DNA from 2 places in the Paenibacillus sp. FSL W8-0439 genome. Region 1 is predicted to be linked to the other one. Evidence: riboswitches for the same ligand, from Rfam matches in the RefSeq annotation. Region 1 holds a riboswitch; the other holds the start of a gene.
What was found. A riboswitch is a leader RNA that binds a small molecule or an ion and turns the genes downstream of it on or off. The one in region 1 is predicted to bind cobalamin.
Positions count from the first base shown of each region.

Region 2: linked by a shared signal. The riboswitch ahead of MKX36_RS24415 (ABC transporter substrate-binding protein) and the one ahead of cobJ (precorrin-3B C(17)-methyltransferase) in region 1 are both predicted to bind cobalamin.

Region 1 is NZ_JBBPAK010000001.1:5,424,767-5,432,450, forward strand. It holds gene cobJ (precorrin-3B C(17)-methyltransferase) at 1-1,467, opposite strand, end outside; cobalamin riboswitch at 1,777-1,962, opposite strand; gene MKX36_RS23375 (LOG family protein) at 2,020-2,574, opposite strand; gene MKX36_RS23380 (uroporphyrinogen-III synthase) at 2,775-3,632, opposite strand; gene MKX36_RS23385 (GerAB/ArcD/ProY family transporter) at 3,734-4,888, opposite strand; gene MKX36_RS23390 (hypothetical protein) at 4,932-5,156, opposite strand; gene MKX36_RS23395 (Ger(x)C family spore germination protein) at 5,149-6,366, opposite strand; gene MKX36_RS23400 (spore germination protein) at 6,366-7,684, opposite strand, start outside.
Region 2 is NZ_JBBPAK010000001.1:5,654,719-5,662,402, reverse strand. It holds gene MKX36_RS24420 (hypothetical protein) at 137-268, shown strand; cobalamin riboswitch at 650-854, shown strand; gene MKX36_RS24415 (ABC transporter substrate-binding protein) at 1,071-2,654, shown strand; gene nikB (nickel ABC transporter permease) at 2,670-3,599, shown strand; gene nikC (nickel transporter permease) at 3,614-4,429, shown strand; gene MKX36_RS24400 (ABC transporter ATP-binding protein) at 4,429-5,346, shown strand; gene MKX36_RS24395 (ABC transporter ATP-binding protein) at 5,343-6,119, shown strand; gene nikA (nickel ABC transporter substrate-binding protein) at 6,262-7,684, shown strand, end outside.

The DNA of each region.
Region 1 (7,684 bases):
TTTGGGTGCCTGTAGTCCTCCAAGTACAACCTGTAGATGCTCAGCTACAGGCACAGCGTCATCCTTCTCCATATTGCAAAAATCGCATGCCTTCACTTTAAACACATCGCCGATCGGCATGACAATAAATCGTTCATCACGCAGCCGTCCGACCAGTTCCTCGGGGTCTAGGCATGGCACGCGCAGCACGATCTGATGATCTGGCGTATATTCCAGCTCGCCTTCATCACCCGCTACCTCGGCAAGCAGTGCCATCTGCCGAGCAGTGAACTTCTTGTTTCCCACACCAGGGGAAACACCCACCTCAAACAGCGCAGGCTTGCCAAAGCCGCCTGACGCCTTCCCAGTCGTAGCCACCGTTGCCGTTCCGACGGCGCTCTGGGCGGTAGGCGCTTGCCCGCTCCAGCGAGCATTGGCTTCGCCCGGCAGCTTGCCGCCGACAGCTAGGCGGCTTAGTGCCTCTGCTGCCAGCGATGCTGGAGCCGCTCCGGTTGGCTTCGCGGGCGCAGCCTGCACGGTAGCCATCGCTTGCGGGCGTGCCTGCGTGGCAACCGCAGCGCTGCTCGCGGAAGGCTCGGGAGGCGCAGTCAGAGCTCCGCCTCCCTGCGGTGTATCCAGCGCGCGATCCTCTTGCGCGCCCAGCGACCACGGCTCCGCTTCCGTGCGAAGCCGCTGATGCGGTTTGAGCACTTGCTCGGTCGCGTCCAGCGTGTATTTACGCTGATAGCCGCGCGGAGTCACGATTAACCCGTCATACACTGTCGTCGAGGAATTGCCGATGATTACGGTCGTCAGCATCCCGATATCATGGTTCAGCATATCTTCCAGCGTCGTTACAATAACCTGCTGACGTTCACGATAAGCACTCTTCACCAGTCCAACTGGAGTTTGCGGATCACGGTAACGGAGCAAAATGGACTGCGTCTCCACAATCTGGCGGGTACGTCGACCACTGCGCGGGTTGTATAAGGCAATCACAAAATCAGCCGAAGCCGCAGCTTCTACACGCTTCACGATCGTTTCCCACGGGGTCAGATGATCACTCAGACTGATTGTGCAAGCATCATGCATAACCGGCGCTCCCAACAACGAAGCACAGGATTGAATAGCCGAGATCCCCGGCACAACTTCTACCTCAACCCCGTCCTCGCGACGCCAGCCTTTTTGCATCAGCACTTCGTACACCAGCCCTGCCATGCCATAGACCCCAGCATCTCCACTGGAAATGACGGCTACCTTCTTACCCATCTCTGCTTGGCGAACCGCCTCCTGCGCACGGCTCACTTCTTCTGTCATCCCTGTGCGTACAATCTCCTGTCCGTTCAACAACGGACGAATCAAATCAACGTAGGTATTGTAGCCGATAATGACCTCACTTTCGGCCAGCGCATCCAACGCCCGTTTTGTGATATGTTCCATATCTCCTGGTCCAAATCCAATCACCAGCAATTTTCCTAATGGGCTCATCGTGCTCCTCCTATCATCCTTTTCAGGGCAGCTATACTATCTATTTCAATAATTTGTGGCATCCTTTAACTCAAAAAAACCCCATCCTGCCCGGATGGGGTTCCTATGTACGTATCTCTCTTACCAGACGAAACAGCGTAAGAAGACAGTTCTTGTCTTCCTCCTATCTGCCGTTGTTTTCCATCTGTTTTGTTTACGCTTCAAACGCTGCTGCACGTTCATATCCACGCAAACCTGTAACCAACATGGAAAAAGCAACGTGTGCCTGATTTCCTGATTTCGTACACCCATCCTCTCCGCGAAGGTTAACGGTGCATACAGATCAAGGTAGGTCTCCTGGCTTGGCATCAACGGATTCTCTCGTCTTCCCCGTTTTGTACGAGTGACCATTTAAAAGAACCCTCTTCCTTACAGTGGCGGGACCGCTCGGGACTTGCACCCGATTCCCTGTTACCCTTTGCTCAACCGCAAAGGCACCTTGTCTGTCCGCTATTTGATTATGGGTCTTATCATAACCTTGCCTCAATCAGTTGTGCAAGCACGAAAAAAGCTTTATTTCAAGTTATCTGCTTTATTTTTCAACATATGCAGCAGTTCATCCGGGTCCGCAGATATACTCAGTAGCGCTGGATGATCAGCTCCGGTAAACCCTTCCTGCACGCTATGACGTACCATTTCTACCAACGGGTCAAAATATCCATTCACATTCAGCAGCCCAATGGGCTTGCGATGTATACCGATTTGCGCCCAGCACAATACCTCGAACAGCTCCTCAAAGGTTCCCAAGCCTCCCGGAAGGGCTATAAACGCATCGGCCATCTCGCTCATCGCCGCTTTACGTTCATGCATGCTTGCTACCTCAATAAACTCGGTAACTCCCCGATGAATGATCTCTGCATCGAATAACAGGGTGGGCATAATGCCGGTGACCTGACCGTCACCCGCCAACAGTCCATCCGCCACCTTACCCATCAGCCCTCTGCTGGAGCCACCATAAATTAAACGGATATGCTGGCGAGCCATAGCTTCACCCAGCTTGCCTGCCGCCTCAACATATACCGATGAATGTCCAGGTCTGGACCCTGCAAATACACAAATAGAATTCATAAACGTCTCAGCTCCTGTCCTCAATATCATGCATCGAAACTTATTCATTATATTAGATAAATATTTTCGCTATAACAAAAAACTTTGTCGATGCATGTCCAACAAAAAAAGATAAAGACCTCGTAGGCCCTTATCTCTATTTTACTCTTTATTAGTAAATATAAGCTCATTTTTAGCTTACTGCTTTTATCAGTTCTAGCTCATTTCAAATGACTGTTCACGCTCTTCAGACCACAGCCATGCACCGAATCGCTATGTTCGAAATATTTGCCCAGCTCCACCATCATCGCACCCATGCGCTCTTCAGTTGGAAATACGACTCGTTCAATCCCTTCTTCCAAAATGGATTGTGCAGTCACCTTGCCTACCGATACAGCAATGACATCTTCACGAAAAGCTTCCAGTAAATCCTCCATTCGATTTTGCTCTCTCGCATATTGGGCCAAAAATCGAATTTGCGGACCACTCGTGAACGTAACGGCATCAATCGTACGGTTTATAACATCATCTAGTAGCGCCTGCAATTTTGCTTCTTCAGGTGGGATATGCTTATAAGGAAGTACTTGGCGGGTCACTACGCCTTGCTCATCCAGCCACTCTACCAACCGGGGGGCCGGGTCTCCATGCAGTTGCAACAGTACTTCCTTCCCCTTCAGATCATATGGGGCAAAAGCCCGTGTCAATCCGATCAAACTTCCGTCCTCGTCCCGTACTGCTGGCGTAAAGCCACGCTTTTTGAGTCCATTGACCGTCTTGTAGCCCCGTGCTGCAATGTTGGAGGATTGCAGCAACTCTATAATCTGCTCGGCCACGCCCATATCCTCTGCCATATCGAACAGAGCATCCAGTCCCATACCTGTCGTGAAGATGTACCAGTCCGGAGGGTTCTTCACCCACGATACAACAGCGTTGCGCAGCTCGATATCATCCAGAAAAACAGTCCCCTGGGCCGGGCGTTCTACTGGCTCGCCCCCCATCTTCATAACTAGCAACGCCATTTCTTCTGCTTTACGGGGACCGGCAAGAGCGACTCTCTTACCTGCCATGCGTTGTGCCATGCTGTTGCCTCCCTTGTAGATGTCGTATTTCTTTCTACCAAGTATACAATCAGAGAGGCAAAAGACAAATAAGAATTACTTTTTCGATAAATACAGTAATCTTATAAGTGGGCGTGTCCTGTTTCGCTTTCCTGCTGACCTTCTTTCTGATCACTTCTATCCCTCTCCCTGCCAGATGATGAATCATCATCACCTCTCCCTTTAAATTTGGGTCGGAGCAACATCCACAGCAAGAAGGGCATGAATACAAAAAAGATGACCATCACCGCAGTCCATTCCCGGCTGAAATCATAAATTTGTACGATGTTGGAGAACAGCATAAACGAACAGACATAACCTAACAAACCTAAGGGCCAAACCATCAGACTCCCCCAGACATGGGCAAACATGCGCTTTACCGCCAAACTGGTAACGTACAGATCAATTCCAATCTTCGTAAGAAAGGCTGGTACGGTCAGTGCTGCCACGAACAAGTCGAACCGATCCAGAAAGTCCGTTAGTTGCAACTGACGCACCAGTTCATACGATGGATAAAACAGTCGTGACAAGATAGGAACTCCAATCACCAACTCCGACAACAACACCAGCATGATTATAATAGCGGTTCCGAGTAAATGCCCCAACCACGCACTACGTCCATTATAGCTCTTCCCAGAAATCACAAAGGGAACCATCATGATATCGGCCATATAACCTAGCATCCGCCAACTGCCTTTAATAACTCCATCTACTTCCGGATGTAAATAGGGTCTCAGCATCGAAAAATCCATATTACCTCCAAAAAAAAGCGGCATAGTCAACAGTGTCACAATCAACAATGGCACAAAAATCTCGGTCATATTGACAAGGGTACTTATTCCACCTTTAACCATAAATGCCATAGTCAATAGCACAATAAGAGATACGACCACAATTGGAGTCAGCGGCAAAAGAACCACCTCCACCAAATCGGTAATAATCCTCAAATCCCGCGCAAAAATGATCAGAAATAAAATAAAGTAAATTGCAAGCAGCACACGCCCCGACACAGGGTGAGAGCTTACCATCGCCTGCATCAGATCCTGATCAGGGAAACGGCGTTTGAGTTTCAACATCGCACAGATCGGCAAGCAGAGCACAATGGCTGCAATTATACAGGTCCAGTAGGCATGCTGATTCGCGTGATCTGCTGCCTGCGCCGGAGCATGTATAAGGGTAATACCGACCTCCATCAATACACTAAGCAGCACAATTTGTCTGGTTGTGAACTGTTTCATGCAGGTACATCCTCCTTTTGCCCGCAGGCATCCATTACACGATTTACAACGCGGTGGGGAGCCACTTGTCAATAAATCGGGTCAGCCAAGTAGCCACATAAACAGTGCTCTTCGTCGATGTGCCGTAAATCCAGATACCAATGCTAATGACATACAGTACGCGGGAGACCCAGCGATTGACGGCAGGTGCATTGCTAATACGTTTACGGTCAATCAGATACATGAAGAGCATAGCCAGCAATAAAGGTAATAGAAATACTTTATTCATTCTGGATTTGCTCCTTTTTGACCCCGAATGGTTTGGTGACCGCCCCGATATTCTCAATATGCACGACCGGATCTATGGTGACCTCCACCTTGGGATACAATTGCGCCCACTGAGGTTTAATCCGTTTCCACTCATCCGGGTGATTGGTAATAATAGCCCGGCCCAGGCCAAGCACGTCTGAATGATACTTTTGCTGAATTTCCTTGACAGCCTCTCCCAGCTCCCTCTTGATCTCCTCGACCGTCTGCTGCTCCAGCCACTTCAAATTCTCCTCTCTGGAAATATCGAAGCTCGTCTCATTTTCCTTCACATTCCCATTGCAGTTCATATGAACCGTCATTCGAATCTCGTCCCCCCGAATAAAGGGCTCGATATGGACTTTATTTTCGATGAGATGCACAGATATGTAACCTCTACCTTTGGGAGGGGGGATAAAAATTTCTGTTTCCTTGGCTTGCTCCATACCCAACAGCAGAAACCGACTGAGGTGATTATCAATAACCCCTGTTAACCTGTCTTGTCGAAAGACAGCCAGTCCATCGACCTGAATATTTGTCTTCTTGTCTTTAAGACTATCAGGCCCATTCTTCACCAGAGACATTACCGGCACTACCGGATCAATGCCTTCCAGCAGGACGGAATTCATCAGCAATTTAACGGAACGAGGTTTCTTCATATAGGAAAAGTTGAGCTCACGCACCATTTCCGCTGGATATTGCTCAATCGGAGCATCTGCCTGAAGCATTTCCATCGCTGACCCCTTTGTAATAACAACAAGGGAAGACAGGCGGTTCTGCGGAATACGTGCAATGACATCCATCATTTTGCTAATCCCTTCTCGTGCCAGCGTCTCCCCGAACAGCAGCACCCGTCGATGAGAGTAATTCAGTGTTCGCGAAACCTCTCGCTGTTCCTCAGTACTTGCTCCCCGGAAGCTTGGACCTGTTTTGGACTCCAGGTAGTAGGACTTCGTACCACTGGTACCTCCCCCTCCTCCTGTGCTACCCGAAGATCCGAGCTGTCCGGGCAGAGCAATTTGCATCGTTACCCGGTATTGATCGCCTTCCTTATCCAGTCCGGTACCCATCACAAAGGCCACATCATTCACTTCACGGCGATCCCAACATCCTCCCAAAAGAACAGAACAAAGCAGTAGACAACAAAGTACAGCTGCTTTACGTATTTGCTGTGTATTTGATGTGGGCTTCATCACCATCCCTCCTCGGTTTTAGGCGATCCATTCATCTCTTTCTTCGCTCGTTTGTTGTTGTCCTTACCAATCCATGAAGGACGTTTGGTCATTTTCCACCAAGGTGCACGGACGATAATATCCTTTTGATCCATATGGTTGTACGGGCTATATCCACTCATATAAGGGACACCAAACGATGTTAGCTTGGTTAGGTGCGTAGCAATCAGCGTTGTCGCAATAATGATGCCAAACAAGCCAAATAAACCAGCCATCAGCATGATTGGAAATCGCAGCAGACGAACCGTAATGGCAAAATTAAAACGTGGTATGGTAAACGAGGCAATACCTGTGAGCGACACAACGATGACTATTGGCGCCGATACGATCCCTGCCTGTACCGCGGCCTGCCCAATAACGAGCGCGCCAAGGATACTGACGGCCTGACCGACCGTTTTGGGGAGACGAATCCCTGCTTCCCGTAATGCCTCGAAAGAAATTTCCATCATCAACGCTTCCACCAAGGCTGGAAAAGGGATGGATTCCCGAGCCGCCGCAATACTCAATATGAGTGTCGTTGGCAGCATATCATGATGATAGGTCGTCACCGCTACATATAATGCTGGCAGAAAGAGAGCCATGATGAGAAAAAGAAAACGAATCCAGCGCACCATATTACTGATGAAGAAGCGCTCGTAATAATCTTCGCTCGCTTGCATCATTTGCCACATCGTGACTGGTCCAATCAGGGCAAAAGGCGTGCCGTCCACAAAAATGGCAAACCGTCCTTCCAGTAATTGCGCGGTGACGGTATCGGGACGTTCGGTGTATTCCATTTGCGGAAACGGTGAATATGGGTGATCCTCAATCAGTTCCTCAATATATCCAGTCTCCAGAACACCATCAATTTTAATATCGCTGAGGCGCTTTTTAACATCCTCCACCAGCTTCGGATCTATGATCCCTTCAACATAGGTAAGGACGACGCTCGTTTGAGTTTCTGTTCCGAGGGTCATGCTGTGCATCTTGAGCTTGGAGGTCTTCAGCTTGAATCGTAGCAGTGCCGTATTCACGCGAAGCGTCTCCGTGAAGCCCTCACGCGGCCCGCGAATAACAGCCTCGGTCTGCGGCTCCTCCACGCCACGGCGAACGCCTCCCTTGGCGCTGAAAATATAAGCACGAGCCGTTCCATCTACGAACAGAGCGGCATTGCCGTCCAGTATCGCTGCCGATACCTGCTTCCATTCGTCCATCGTTTTGGTCTGGGACATGGAAATACGAGTCTCATCCAACGGCTCCAATTTGCCGTTCACTTCAGGGTCCTTGAGCATCATGCCCA
Region 2 (7,684 bases), 230 kb from region 1:
CCCTCTTTCTGTATGAAGATCGGGGTTTGGATTATCGAGTGGTAGGAAGAGGCATGGTATAATCTACCTTAAGGACTTTGGATAGTGGTGGATGTTTTCGGATCACGGCGCAGCTTCCCGAAAGGGGGTGAAGCCGATGGTCAACCTTGTGTCGTGCTATGATGTGCTGCGTTGGATGGTTACGTTACTAAGCCTGGTGTTTAGTATTCGTAAGCTTTATCGCTGGCTGCGTCGGAAATTTCGGAACAAGCGAAAACCCACCGCGTAATTAGGTTGGCCCCTAACGGTGGGTTTCGTTCGCATTAACATTCAGTTATGCAGCGCGCCGTGGTGGTGATCCACAGCCTTTTAAGTCCTAAGAGTCTTTGCCGTTGGAGCGGCGAAGGCTCTTTTTAGTATACGGATACGGTGGTTATCTCTATACCTAATTTTAACACGTGAATTGCGTGCACGCAACGTTAAGACAACCTTCAATTGCGCGCAAGCAATGAATAGCCTTGGTCTTGATTCACACTATATCATTCAAATTTAAATTATTACGCAACATTTGTTGACAAGCCAGTAGCAACAAAATAAGATAATCCTAAATCGTAATAAAAAGGAATAAAGGAAGAAAACAGGTGTGAGCCGGACAACTCTATATACGAAGTTTCGTAGAGACGATGTAGATAGTTGTTGAGCGTGTTCACTTAAAAGGGAAGTTCGGTAGATTCCGACACGGACCCGCCACTGTATACAGGCATCAGCAGGGTACTGCTGGAGCTTTCAGAACAAGCCACTGGAACTGTGAGGAACCGGGAAGGCCTGAAAGATACGCTTGGAGTCAGGAGACCTGCCTGTTTTGACATCACTGTCAGACCCACGGGATGCTGGGGAGGTGGTTAGGCGTGCTGCATACGGAATGTCTGAAACCGATCTGATCCCTTCTATGTTTTTGGAGCTGGCTTTGAGGTGAGTTTTGACATTTTATAATGAAAGCATTTCTGACTGCTGATCAAGTGGTTGGGAATGCTTTTTCGCGTTTTGCGTTAGGTTTATACGATTTTACAAGATAGAGGGGGAAATGTGGGATGATAGGCAATCGTAATAGGCGTTCATGGTTCATATGTACAGGATTGCTGCTGCTGATGGCAGTTATGACTCTTTCGGGATGTGGCGCAGCCACGAAGACGGAGGATAGCTCGGGCAAGGGTGAGAACACGTCTGCACAACAGACTCAAGCAGATAAAAAGCTGGTGATGGCGTATACGTGGAAACCGTCCGGCGTTGATCCGCATGGAGATAATAGCTGGGACGTGATGCGTTCCGGTGCCGGTGAGACACTCATTCGTTTGAATGAAAAACTGGAACCTGTAGCTTGGCTAGCCAAGGAATGGAAGCATGATAGTCCTAATGTGTGGTCGTTCAGCGTGCAGGATAAGGTCACGTTTCATAATGGAAAGAGCATGGATGCAGTAAGTGTAAAAGCATCTTTGCTGCGCTCAATCGAGAAAAGCCATCTGGCGAAGGATTTACTGGATGTGAAGTCCATTGATGTAACTGGTCCGCTGACGCTGAAAATTACGACAAACCAGCCGAATGCAGCGCTGGTATCCAATTTGGCTGATCCGTCAACGATTGTACTGGATGTGGCATCCATGAAAGATGAGCAAAGCTACCCTGCAATGACAGGTGCTTTTAAAATCAAAGCCTTCAACAAGGATCAATCCTTGGTCGTCGAGCGTTATGACGGATACTGGGGCGAAAAGGCGCGATTGGCCGAAGCGACGATGAAATTCATTACGGACGGTAATTCGCGCCTGATGGCGTTGCAATCTGGTGAGGTGGATGTAGCGACGGATATTCCGGTAGATAACGCAGAGGTATTAAAAAAGAACGACAAGCTACAAGTGCTGTCGGCTCCATCCTTGCGCACCCATATGATTGTGTACAACATGGAATCACCTGTGTTCAAGGATGCAACCAACCGTAAGGTGGTGGACAGTCTGATTCCGCGCGCGTCCATTGTGAGCGCCGTCATGAGAGGCTTCGGTACGGAAGCAAGCAGCCCGTTTCCGAGCATTCTTCCCTTCGGTAAGATTGAGCGCAAAGCTTTGGACGGAACGACGGAGCAGTTGTTGACAAAGGATGGCTGGCAGAAGGATGCCCAAGGTACGTGGACCAAGCAGGGCAAGCCATTCGAGGTTACGCTACTGACCTTCCCTCAGCGTCCGGAGCTGTCCGTCATGGCTGAGGTGATTCAGAGCCAATTGCTAAATGAGGGAATCCAGGTCAAGATTCGCAAGGTGGAAAATATCGATGAGGCGTTGACCAAAAACGATTGGGATTTTGCTATGTACAGCATGCTCACGGCCCATACAGGGGAGCCGCAGTATTTTATGGACATGTTCTACTCCTCTACAAGTGAAGCGAATGTAAGCCGTTATGCTTCCAAACCGCTGGAGAATATTCTTTACAGCCTGAAGTTGGCGAAGGATACCGCACAGCGTAATGCGGTAACACTGCAAGCACTGGATATCATCAATACAGATTTGCCGCAGTCGTTCATTGTGCACCCTGACAATGTGTTTGGTGTGAAAAAAGGAGTAAAGGGCTTTACACCTCATCCGATCGAGTATTACTACATTACAGCGCAATCTGATATTGCGGAATAACGAGCAACGTATCCTATGATTCGTTTTATATTGGAACGTGTGGCGCAGCTGCCCATCATTGTATTCGTTGTATCTACGCTGACTTTTGTACTGATGAGGCTGGCCCCTGGTGACCCTGCTCTCATTTTGCTCACCGCGCATAATGTTCCTGCTTCTGGGGAGGCGCTGACCGCGCTGCGAAACGAACTGGGCTTGAATGAGCCGCTTCATATTCAATATGTGAACTGGCTGAGGGATGTGTTCACAGGACATTGGGGAACCTCGTATGTGTCCAAGGAGCCGGTGCTAAACGAACTATGGAGCAGACTGCCCGCTACGGTGGAGCTAGCTTTGGCGGGCTTTGCCGTCATGACGGTGCTTACGCTTGGGATGGGACTGGCTGCCTCGCTAAAAGTCAGCGGTCCACTAGATCGTCTGGGCAGGCTGTTCGCTTTGCTGGGATCGTCAATTCCTTCTTTTTGGCTTGGGTTTCTGCTGATCTATCTATTTTCCGTTCGCTTGGGCTGGCTCCCATCCATGGGAAGGGAGGACTGGACACATTTAGTACTCCCAGCGCTGACGCTTGGTGCAGGATTGGGAACGGTGCAAGCCCGTGTATTGCGTGCTCAGATGCTGGAGCTGAGTGACCGGAATTTTGTGAAGGCAGCGAGGGCTCGTGGTTTTTCCCGTATGCATATTCTCTTTTTTGAGATATTTAAACATGCCGTTCTGCCTATGATCACGCTGTTAGGTACGAATCTATCATTTATGCTGGCAGGTAACGTCATCGTAGAAACCATTTTTTCATGGCCAGGGTTAGGAAAGTATTTTATAGATGCAATTACGCAGCGTGATTACCCGGTGATTCAGGGATATGTTATGTTTGCCGCGTTTTTAATTGTAGGTGTTCAGTGTTTGGTGGATGTGGTCCAGACGGTGATAGATCCAAGGCTGCGTTTGCGTTAAGGGGGAAGCTGAAAATGAAAAAGATACGGCTTTCCTTTAGAGGAAGCTTGCTGGCAGGGGGCGCACTGTTTGGCCTGATCGTGCTGCTTGGGTTGTTGGCTCCATGGGCCGCTCCTCATGATCCTCTGCATGTGGACCTTCTGAACCGTTTGGCACCACCCAGCCGGAAATATCCTTTCGGTACGGATCATCTGGGTCGGGATGTGCTGTCACGGCTCATTTATGGAATTCGGACAAGCGTGTTAATCGCTTGTGCGATTACGGTAGCAACGCTGTGTATTAGTCTGCCCACAGGCATGCTCATTGGTTATGTGCGAGGACGTGTGGATCAGCTGATTATGCGGGGAATCGATGGCGTACTGGCTTTTCCCGATATTATTTTAACGGTGGCGATTGTGGGTATTTTGGGGCCGGGTTTCGTTAACATGACCTTAGCGATTATTGCGGTACGGTGGGCGGGCTATGTCCGCTATATCCGTAGTTTGGTTCAAAAAGCCTGCCAGGAGGACTATGTACGGTATGCCCGTTTGTCCGGCAATTCACACGTGCGCATACTAAGACGTTATGTATTGCCACAAGTATGGCAGCAATTGTTGGTTTATGCGGTATGGGATATCGGACACGTGGTGTTAATGATCGCTGGACTCTCCTTTCTTGGACTGGGTGTACAGCCGCCCAAGCCAGAGTGGGGCGTGATGCTGCATGATGCAACCTCGTATTTTCAGGTGGCTCCGCATGTTATGATCTTTCCGGGTTTGGCGATTATGCTGTTTGTGCTTGCCTGCCAGCTTCTGGGTGATCATTTTTCAGAAAAGGGGGCGGCGAAATAGTGGGAAAACGACCAGTCATAGGGTGGAAGGATACGATAGAGCGAGCTTACGTACAAAAACCGTTGTTACACGTGGAACATTTGGAGATTAGTCGTACAGGTGCAGGAGCAAGCGGAAGCGAGAGCAATCCGCTACTGCGAGATGTGAACTTTTCCGTCTACCCAGGGGAAATTGTGGCTCTGACTGGACCAAGTGGATGTGGCAAGAGCCTGACCGCACACGCAATCGCGGGTATGCTGGACCCAAGTGTTGGTGTTACGCAAGGGTGCATCTACTATAACGGGGAAGACATTATCCCATTCCATGAACAGCGCTGGCAAAGACTGCGCCGTGAGGATATTGCCCTGCTCATTCAACAATCGCTGAGCGGGCTGAACCCGATCCGTACCGTCCGCGCCCAGCTGACGGATACGCTTAGACTGCACAGGCGGCGCCAAATGCACGCCCAGAAGGAGCAGGGCCAGGCTGATCTTGCCCCGTCCCACACTGCATCACAGCAGACCCATCGACGACAGGGCGTAATGTCACGGATGCGACAGATGCTGAACCGTGCCACGGAGCTGGCTGGAGGCCGCACTACTCCAGGGCAGGAAGCTTATTTGTGTTCTCTGCTCCGCAAGGTCGGTTTTGCCGATCCTGAGTATATTCTGTCATCATATCCTTTTGAACTAAGCGGAGGTATGTGCCAAAGGGTGCTGCTGGCTGCAATGTTAAGCTCCGGCCCGCGCCTCTTTATTGCCGACGAGCCCACTACAGCGCTGGATGTGATCAACCGCGACAAGGTTCTGTCATTGCTTTTACAGTTGAGAGAGGATTTCGAGCTCACTATTTTGTTGATTTCACATGATCGTCAGGGTATGAGTCGCGTAGCAGATCGAGTATTGGAGATGACCCCGGAAGGGAGGATGCAAACGTGATATTGGAATTGAAGAACGTCACCAAAGCTTATCCTGTCCGCAGACGGAGAAAAGGCTGGTTCAATACGAAACACAGTGAGCAGGCTATAAAGAAAGTGAGCTTGGAATTACGACAGGGAGAATGCCTTGGACTGGTTGGAGAAAGCGGAAGTGGCAAAAGCACGCTGGCACAGTGTATCCTGGGGCTAGAGTCGTTGACCTCGGGGGAAATCTGGCTGAATCAGCAGCCCATACATACCGGAAGGATGAAAGATATTCATCTGTACAAACGAATTCAGTTAGTCACGCAGGACTCGGCCTCCTCACTGCATCCCCGTATGACCATTCGAGATATTCTGATGGAGCCGATCTGCAACTATTTTCCTGAGCGAAAAGTAAGGGCACTGGATATCTGCCTTTCCTTACTGGAATCGGTAGGGTTAGAGGCTGACAGTCTGAAAAAATACCCTGCGCAGCTAAGCGGTGGACAAAAACAGCGGGTGTGCATTGCTCGGGCGTTGGCCGTTGAACCAGAAATCATCCTGTTCGATGAATCCGTCGCCAATCTGGATACGACAACCCAGTCCTCCGTGCTGAACATGCTCAAAAGAATGCAGCTCGAACGTCAGTTGTCCTATCTTTTCATCACCCATGATCTTCAATCCACCCGTACGTTCTGTGATCGTGTTGCCGTCATGGTTCAGGGAGAGATCGTGGAAATATTTGAGGATTGGGATGAAGAGCTAGTGAAGCATGAATACACGCGTACTCTATTTCAAACGTTGGCGGATTAATCCATAAATTTAATATTATACAAATTCAAAATAAATAAGAGCTTTGCTTGTCGAATATTGTTGACAAAATATAATGTGGTACCTATTCTAAATATGATTATGATAATCATTATCACATATATAGAAAAGGGGAAATACATTGATGTCCGTTCGACACCGCAAGACTGCCACCTTTATGTTGGTGACGCTCCTCTTATTATCCGTTATTCTGGGCTGCGCGAAGCAGGAGAACACACCTGCATCCACCTCTACTAACGGAGCTGCCAATGAAAAGTCGATCACGCTATCGTGGCCACGGGACATTGGTACAATGAATCCTCACGTATACAACCCTTCCCAGCTATTTGCACAATCCATGATTTATGAGCCGTTAGTCAGCTACAAGCAAGGAGGCAAGCTAGAGCCTGCCTTGGCTGAATCTTGGACCATATCCAAGGACGGCAAGACATATACGTTTAAGCTGCGTAAAGGTGTGAAATTTTCCGATGGAACGCTATTTAATGCGGCGATTGTGAAAAAGAACTTTGACGCTATTATGAAAAATGAGAAAACGCATAGCTGGCTTGGTATAGTAGGCGTTCTCGATAAAACTGAAGCTGTAGATGACAGTACGTTCCGAATGACGCTCAAAGAGCCATACTACCCAGTTATTCAGGATCTGTCTGTCGTTCGCCCGTTCCGTTTTTTGGGTGAAGCCGGGTTCCCGGATGATGGAGATACGTCCAAAGGAATTAAGAAACCTGTAGGTACAGGACCTTGGATGCTGGATGAATACAAGCAGGATGAGTATGCAACCTTTAAGCGTAACCCGAATTATTGGGGTACTGCACCGAAGGTGGACAAAATTACGGTCAAAATTATTCCCGATGGTGAAACACGTGTAATGGCCTTTGAAAAAGGCGACCTGGATCTGATTTATGGAGAAGGTGTTATTAGCCTGGATGCTTTCAAACAGCTTCGCGACACGAATCAGTATGTTACCACGCTGTCCGAGCCTGTCGGCACAAGAAGCCTGTTGCTCAATTCGTCCAATCCCAAGCTGGCAGATCTTCGGGTACGTCTGGCACTCCAGCATGGATTTAACAAGCAGGCGATGGTGGAAGGCGTAACCTCGGGGCTCGAGGAAACAGCGGATACGGTTTTATCCAAAAACTACCCGTATACGAATGTCGACTTACAGCAAATAGGCTATGATGTGGAAAAATCCAAAGCATTGTTGGATGAGGCTGGCTGGAAGCTGCCCGCAGGCGGCACAGTACGGGAGAAAGATGGACAACAGCTGGATTTTGAGCTGATTTTCGATAAGACCGATCCGATCCAAAAGGCGATGGCTGAAACCATTCAGGCTGAATGGGGAGAGCTGGGTGTCAAAGTGAATCTGACCGGACTGGAGCTGACGGTTCAAATCAAGCGGCTTAGATCCAACCAGTTTGATCTGTATTTCTGGTACAACTACGGTGCGCCTTATGATCCGCATTCCTTTATTAATGTTATTGCCAAGAAGAGCTTCGGAATTTCTGAGGTGCTGAGCGCCCTTCCGATGAAGAAGGATCTGGATCAGCAAG